One region of the Peribacillus sp. TH27 genome, then DNA from elsewhere that is predicted to be linked to it. Evidence: riboswitches for the same ligand, from Rfam matches in the RefSeq annotation. Region 1 holds a riboswitch; the other holds the start of a gene.
What was found. Region 1 has a riboswitch for S-adenosylmethionine ahead of mtnW (2,3-diketo-5-methylthiopentyl-1-phosphate enolase). Riboswitches for the same ligand answer to the same signal wherever they lie in the genome.

Region 1 (3,418 bases):
TTCAGAGAAGGTGTTTAATGATGCAATTCGAAAAATCCAGACAGCTTCAGGAACTACCCAAGCAGTTTTTTGCTTCTCTAGTTGCAAAAGTTAAGGCAATTACAGAGCAAGGTCATGATGTCATTAATTTAGGGCAGGGAAATCCTGACCAGCCGACGCCAGAGCATATTGTGAAAAGTTTGCAGACTGCTGCAGAAAATACAATAAATCATAAATATTCTCCTTTCCGAGGACATCAATACTTAAAAGAAGCTGCGACTGTCTTTTATGAACGTGAATATGGTGTCAAGTTAGATCCTAATAGTGAAGTGGCTATTCTATTTGGTGGAAAGGCAGGACTTGTCGAACTTCCACAATGTTTATTGAATCCCGGGGATACGATTCTGGTACCTGATCCAGGCTATCCTGATTATCTATCTGGTGTAGTTTTAGCCCAAGCAAAAACAGAATTCATGCCTTTGACAGAAGAAAATGATTATCTTCCGCATTATGGAGAAATACATACAGAAACCCTTGAAAGAGCCAAAATGATGTTCTTGAACTATCCGAATAATCCAACTGGAGCATCAGCAACTGAGGGTTTTTTTGAGGAAACCGTCTCGTTTGCGAAAGAACATTCAATTTGTGTGGTTCACGACTTTGCTTATGGAGCGATTGGATTTGATGGAAAAAAACCGATTAGTTTCCTTCAAGCAGAGGGGGCAAAAGATGTAGGTATCGAAATATATACTTTATCTAAAACATATAATATGGCAGGGTGGAGAGTGGGCTTCGCTGTTGGAAATAAAAGTGTCATCGAAGCTCTTGAACTGTTGCAAGATCATCTTTATGTAAGTCTTTTCCCTGCAATTCAAGAAGCAGCGGCAAGTGCGTTACTAGATTCACAAAGTTGCGTAGAAGAATTAGTGAACAAATATGAAGGGCGCAGAAATGTTTTTATTGATGGATTACGTTCCATCGGCTGGGATGTCCAAGCTCCTAAAGCATCTTTCTTTGCATGGCTCAAGATTCCTGAAGGTTTCACGTCCGAGAGTTTTGCTGATTATTTATTAACGCATGCTCACGTAGCTGTTGCTGCTGGAAATGGATTCGGTGAATTTGGAGAAGGATATGTTAGGGTGGGGTTACTTACTTCTGAAGAACGGCTTCAAGAAGCAGTTGAACGGATTCGCGCATTGAATTTATTTGGAGAATAGTGGAAGATTCCAAGTTAGCTACCGTTAAATTGTTGAAAACTTATTGACAAAGTATGGATTACCTGTCAGAATACAAAATAAATTCTTAATCTTTTGATACTTGAAGTTTAAATATATCAGCGTTTTCTTATTTTGAGCAGGTGGAGGGACTAGCCCTATGAAGCCCAGCAACCGACCGTAATTCCATTGCGAAATGGGGCGGAATTCTTCGCCGGATTTTTTTGGAATCCACAAGGCACGGTGCTAATTCTTGCAGCTATAAGCTGGGAGATAAGAAGATGGCTTTTTTAAAGCCTCTTCTTTATGAAGGGGCTTTTATTGTTTTAACATGGATTAACAGTCGAAGATTCCATTCTCCATATATCGAGGTAATAGGAAAATTATGGAAACCGTATTAGCCAGATATTAGAATACTGACTTCAAGACTTTACTAACGTTTAATAGGAGTGATCAGATGAGCGAGATAATCGCTACTTATTTAATTCATGATTTCAATGGCGAACATGAGAAAAAAGCCGAGAGTATTGCCTTAGGTTTGACAGTAGGAACATGGACGGACCTGCCTCATTTGGTCCAGAAGCAGTTGGAGAAACATAAAGGACGTGTTGTTTCCGTCACCCCTCTACCTGAAGCAGAAAGAGCAAACCGTTTTTTCAATCGTAAGGTGTACCGTTCGATGATAAAAATTGCCTACCCGTCGGGAAATTTTTCTAATGATTTACCGGCTATTCTCACGACAGTATTCGGTAAATTGTCATTGGATGGGGAAATCAAACTGATTGACTTGGATTTTGTTGGCGATATACACAAGGCTTTTCCAGGACCTCAATTTGGGATTACAGGTATAAGAGAAAAGATTAACGTATTGGACCGGCCTCTGGTGATGAGTATTTTTAAAGGGGTATTAGGACGGGATCTCTTATTCCATAATGAGCAGCTGAAACAACAAGCATTAGGAGGAGTCGACCTGGTAAAAGATGATGAGATTCTCTTCGATCAGGAGCAGACCCCATTCATTGATAGAATAAGAACGGGCAGACAAATTTTGAAAGAAGTCTATGAAACAACGGGCCATCGAACTTTATATGCTGTCAATCTATCAGGTAAAACTTTTGAATTATTAGAAAAGGCAGAGCGTGCAGCAGAAGCAGGTGCCGATGCCTTATTATTTAACGTTCATACATATGGATTGGATGTACTTCAAGCTTTGCGTGAAAACGATCGTATTAATCTACCGATCATGGCTCACCCTGCATATAGCGGAGCAGTAGCTTCATCGTCATTTTATGGTGTCAGCTACGCGTTATTGCTTGGAAAATTAGTAAGACTATCAGGTGCGGATTTATCTCTATTCCCTTCTCCATATGGAAATGTGGCACTTGAGAAAGAGGAAACATTAGCGATTGCTGAAGCTTTGACGAAAGATGAGCCGTCATGGAAAAAAGCCTTCCCGGTTCCTTCAGCAGGTATTCATCCGGGAATGGTTCCTAATCTAATTAAGGATTTTGGGAAGGACAGCGTAATTAATGCAGGCGGTGGAATCCACGGACATCCCGACGGAGCAAAGGGCGGGGCAAAGGCTTTCCGTTCTGCTGTAGAAGCTGTTCTTACAGGCAAGGCATTATCTGATGCGGCTTATGAAGATGAAGCACTAAGCAAAGCACTTGAGTTATGGGGAGGCTTGTAAGGAATAATGAAACCGATTATTTTTTGTGATTTTGACGGAACAATTACTAACTCAGATAATATCATCGCTATCATGAAAAAATTTGCACCTCCGGGATGGGAAGAGCTAAAAGACGGTGTTCTTCAGCAAAAAATCAGTATATCTACAGGAGTTGGGAAAATGTTTTCCCTGCTTGACAGTAGCCTAAAGGAAGACATTATTCAATATGTGAAGGATACAGCCGGCATTCGCCCAGGGTTCAACGAATTTGTGGATTTTACAAAACAAGCGAACATACCTTTGTATATTGTAAGTGGCGGTATGGACTTTTTTATTGAACCGCTTTTAAATGATATATTGCCTTCAGATTGTGTTTATTGCAACAGAGCTTATTTCAATCAGGAAAAGATCTTAATTGAGTGGCCGCATACTTGTGATAAACAATGTAACAATGATTGTGGTTGCTGTAAGCCATCTATAATGAGGGAAATTACAGAAGCAGATGATTATAAAATTGTTATTGGAGATTCGGTGACTGATTTTGAAGCGGCAAAGC
Region 2 (3,418 bases), 1.8 Mb from region 1:
TTAAAAGAGGAAGGCCTGATTCTTAAATCCAACTAAATCCATAGAAAAAGGGGAGAAATCTTATGGCAGAGAAAAAGTTGCGTTTCGAAACATTGAGTGTTCACGGGGGTCTGCAAGTAGATGAAACGGGTGCACGTGCAGTGCCTATTTATCAAAGCAATGCATACTTGTTCAAAGATACTGACCATGCAGCAAATTTATTTGGCTTAAAGGAAAATGGCTATATTTATACACGACTTCATAATCCTACGGTCAGTGTTTTCGAAGAAAGAATGGCCTTGTTGGAAGGTGGTATCGGCGGACTGGCAACCGCAAGTGGGATGGCTGCCATTACACTGTCAATCCTAAATATTGCTGGTGCAGGAGATGAAATAGTGTCCGCTTCTACATTATATGGCGGTACGTATAATCTTTTTGAAAATACTCTTCCTAAATATGGGATAAAAGTGAAGTTCGTCTCTCCTGATGACCCTGAAAATTTCAAAAAAGCCATCACGCCTAGAACGAAGGCTATATTTGCGGAAACAATTGGAAATCCAAGTCTAAGGATTCTTGATATTGAGGCTGTAGCGGACATTGCTCACAATGCGGGCATACCACTCATTATCGATAATACCTTTGCTACCCCATACCTTTGCCGGCCAATTGATTTTGGAGCGGATATTGTCATCCACTCTGCTACAAAATGGCTCTTGGGAAATGGAACCACCTTAGGAGGCATCATCGTGGATGGGGGCAAATTCGACTGGAACTCACCAAACTACCCTGGCTTTACGGAACCGGATCCAAGCTACGATGGGATTGTATACTCTGAAGCAGTCGGCCCTGCTGCCTTTATCACAAAAGCTCGTGTGCAATTACTTCGTGATTTAGGGCCGACGTTAAGTGCTCAAAGCGCGTTCCAGTTTACGCTGGGGCTAGAAACGTTGCATGTGAGAATGAAAGAGCATCTTTCGAATACTAAGTCTGTTATTCAATATTTGGAAAATCATCCTGCTGTGAACTGGGTTTCGCACCCTAGTAATGGAAGTCACCCTGATAAAGCGCTGGCGGATAAATATTTGCCTAAGGGAGCAGGATCTGTTGTGACTTTTGGAATTCAAGGTGGACGCGAAGCTGGAGCAAAACTTATCAATTCGGTAGAGTTATGGTCGCATGTAGCCAACGTAGGGGATGCTAAAAGTTTAATTATCCACCCTGCTAGTACGACCCATCAACAATTAAATGATGTAGGTTTAGCAAAAGCGGGTGTAAGTGCTGATCAAGTGCGCATATCGATTGGTATTGAAAACGTAGAGGATTTAATAGAAGATTTAGAGCAGGCAATTGAAAAAGCGACGAATATTGTCTCCTTAACTTCTAAAACTGTTTAATAAAAAAGACCTGTTCATTCTTTCCTAGAAATATTATACATTGCGCTCCTTTTTTATCTATGATAAAATTTCTCCATACTAAAGAACTTAATGATGTACAAATATTCTATATATTAGCTCTTATCAAGAGAGGTGGAGGGATGTGCCCGATGAAACCCGGCAACCGACAAGGAAATTTCCTTGGAAAGGTGCCAATTCACACAAAGTTTAATCGCTTTGGAAGATGAGAGAAAGGCCTGCTTTTTCACCTGCCTTTCTGCTCATGCAGAAAGGTTTTTTCTATTTAGTTTGGGAAAACCTTTACATGTATAGCAATATTGAAAAACGGTTTTAAATCATATTTACAGGCTGATAATGAAGATAAATCAACTAAGTTCATAGGTTTTATTGGATAAAAGAGGTGAGTATTAATGATTACATTGACAAAAGTTAGTAAGCTATTCCGAACAGGAAAAGGAAGCAGTGACACGATTAAGGCTGTAAATAATGTTAATGTTGAAATAAATAAAGGCGAGATTTTCGGTATTATTGGCTACAGCGGAGCAGGGAAAAGTACTTTGATCAGGATGCTTAATGGATTGGAAACACCAACAGAAGGATCCGTTGTGGTGGCTGATAAAGAAATTTCCAAAATCAAAGGTGCTAAGCTACGTAAAGCTCGACAAGAAATCAGCATGATCTTTCAACATTTTAATTTATTATGGTCTAGAACCGTTCAGGAGAATATATCGTTTCCTCTAGAAATTGCAGGGGTTTCGAAAAATGAGCGTATCAAGCGTGTGAATGAATTAATTAAGTTAGTTGGGCTTGAAGGAAGAGAAAAGGCATATCCTTCGCAATTAAGCGGAGGGCAAAAACAAAGGGTCGGGATTGCTAGGGCTCTTGCTAACAATCCTAAAGTGCTACTGTGCGATGAAGCGACGTCTGCTTTAGACCCGCAGACAACCGATTCAATACTTGAATTGCTTGTGGACATCAATAAGCGTCTTGGTCTAACGATTGTTTTGATTACACATGAAATGCACGTCATCCGTAAAATTTGTCACCGCGTTGCAGTAATGGAAAGTGGTCAAGTAGTTGAACAAGGACCTGTCCTGGAAGTCTTCAAGAATCCGAAAGAACAAATGACGAAGCGTTTCGTTCAACAGGTAACAGAGCCTGAAGAAACAAAAGAAACAATGGAACACTTGCTGGAACGCTATCCAGCAGGAAAAGTAATTCAATTGACGTTCGTAGGAGATCATGCAGAGAGTCCGTTAATTACTAGGCTGGTACGTAACTTTGAGTTGGATGTCAATATCGTTCAAGGAAAAATATCTCAAACTAGAAGTGGTTCATATGGAACGTTATTTATCCACCTTGATGGCAATGAGGATGAAATGCTCCGCGCAATCGAATTCATTAAAGCACAGCATGTAGGCGTGGAGGTGATTACTCATGCTTGAAGAATTATTACCGAATGTATATTGGGAAGACATTATTGAAGCAACAAAAGAAACACTTTATATGACCAGTATCTCAGTACTAGCAACCTTTTTTATAGGCATACTATTAGGGCTAGTCCTGTTTTTAACAGGGAAAGGTAACTTGTGGGAAAATCGGGTAATTAACACGACCATGAGTGCTATCGTTAATATTTTCCGTTCCATTCCATTCCTTATTTTAATTGTGTTGCTCATACCTTTCACAAAATTGCTTGTCGGTTCTATGATCGGTGAGGATGCTGCTTTACCAGCCCTTATTATCGGGGCGGCACCATTTTATGCACGTATGGTTGAAATCGGCCTCCGTGAAATCGATAAAGGTGTAATTGAAGCGGCTAAATCAATGGGAGCGAAAACGAGCACGATCATTTGGAAGGTACTTCTTCCAGAATCGATGCCAGCATTAATTTCAGGGATTACGGTAACATCGATTGCATTGGTTGGATATACCGCAATGGCAGGGGTTATCGGTGCAGGCGGGCTTGGTAATCTGGCCTATCTAGACGGCTATCAAAGGACTCACAATGACGTTACACTTGTAGCGACGATTGTTATACTAAT

Region 2: it holds a riboswitch for S-adenosylmethionine, as region 1 does, so the genes downstream of both, JFU24_RS18640 (methionine ABC transporter ATP-binding protein) here and mtnW (2,3-diketo-5-methylthiopentyl-1-phosphate enolase) in region 1, are expected to answer to the same signal.

What each region holds. Positions count from the first base shown of each region.
Region 1 covers NZ_JAEKEV010000002.1:5,370,877-5,374,294, forward strand. The annotation lists gene JFU24_RS27325 (pyridoxal phosphate-dependent aminotransferase) at 18-1,196, shown strand; SAM riboswitch class I at 1,321-1,473, shown strand; gene mtnW (2,3-diketo-5-methylthiopentyl-1-phosphate enolase) at 1,651-2,883, shown strand; gene JFU24_RS27335 (2-hydroxy-3-keto-5-methylthiopentenyl-1-phosphate phosphatase) at 2,890-3,418, shown strand, end outside.
Region 2 covers NZ_JAEKEV010000002.1:3,603,143-3,606,560, forward strand. The annotation lists gene JFU24_RS18635 (O-acetylhomoserine aminocarboxypropyltransferase/cysteine synthase family protein) at 63-1,373, shown strand; SAM riboswitch class I at 1,491-1,603, shown strand; gene JFU24_RS18640 (methionine ABC transporter ATP-binding protein) at 1,784-2,818, shown strand; gene JFU24_RS18645 (methionine ABC transporter permease) at 2,811-3,418, shown strand, end outside.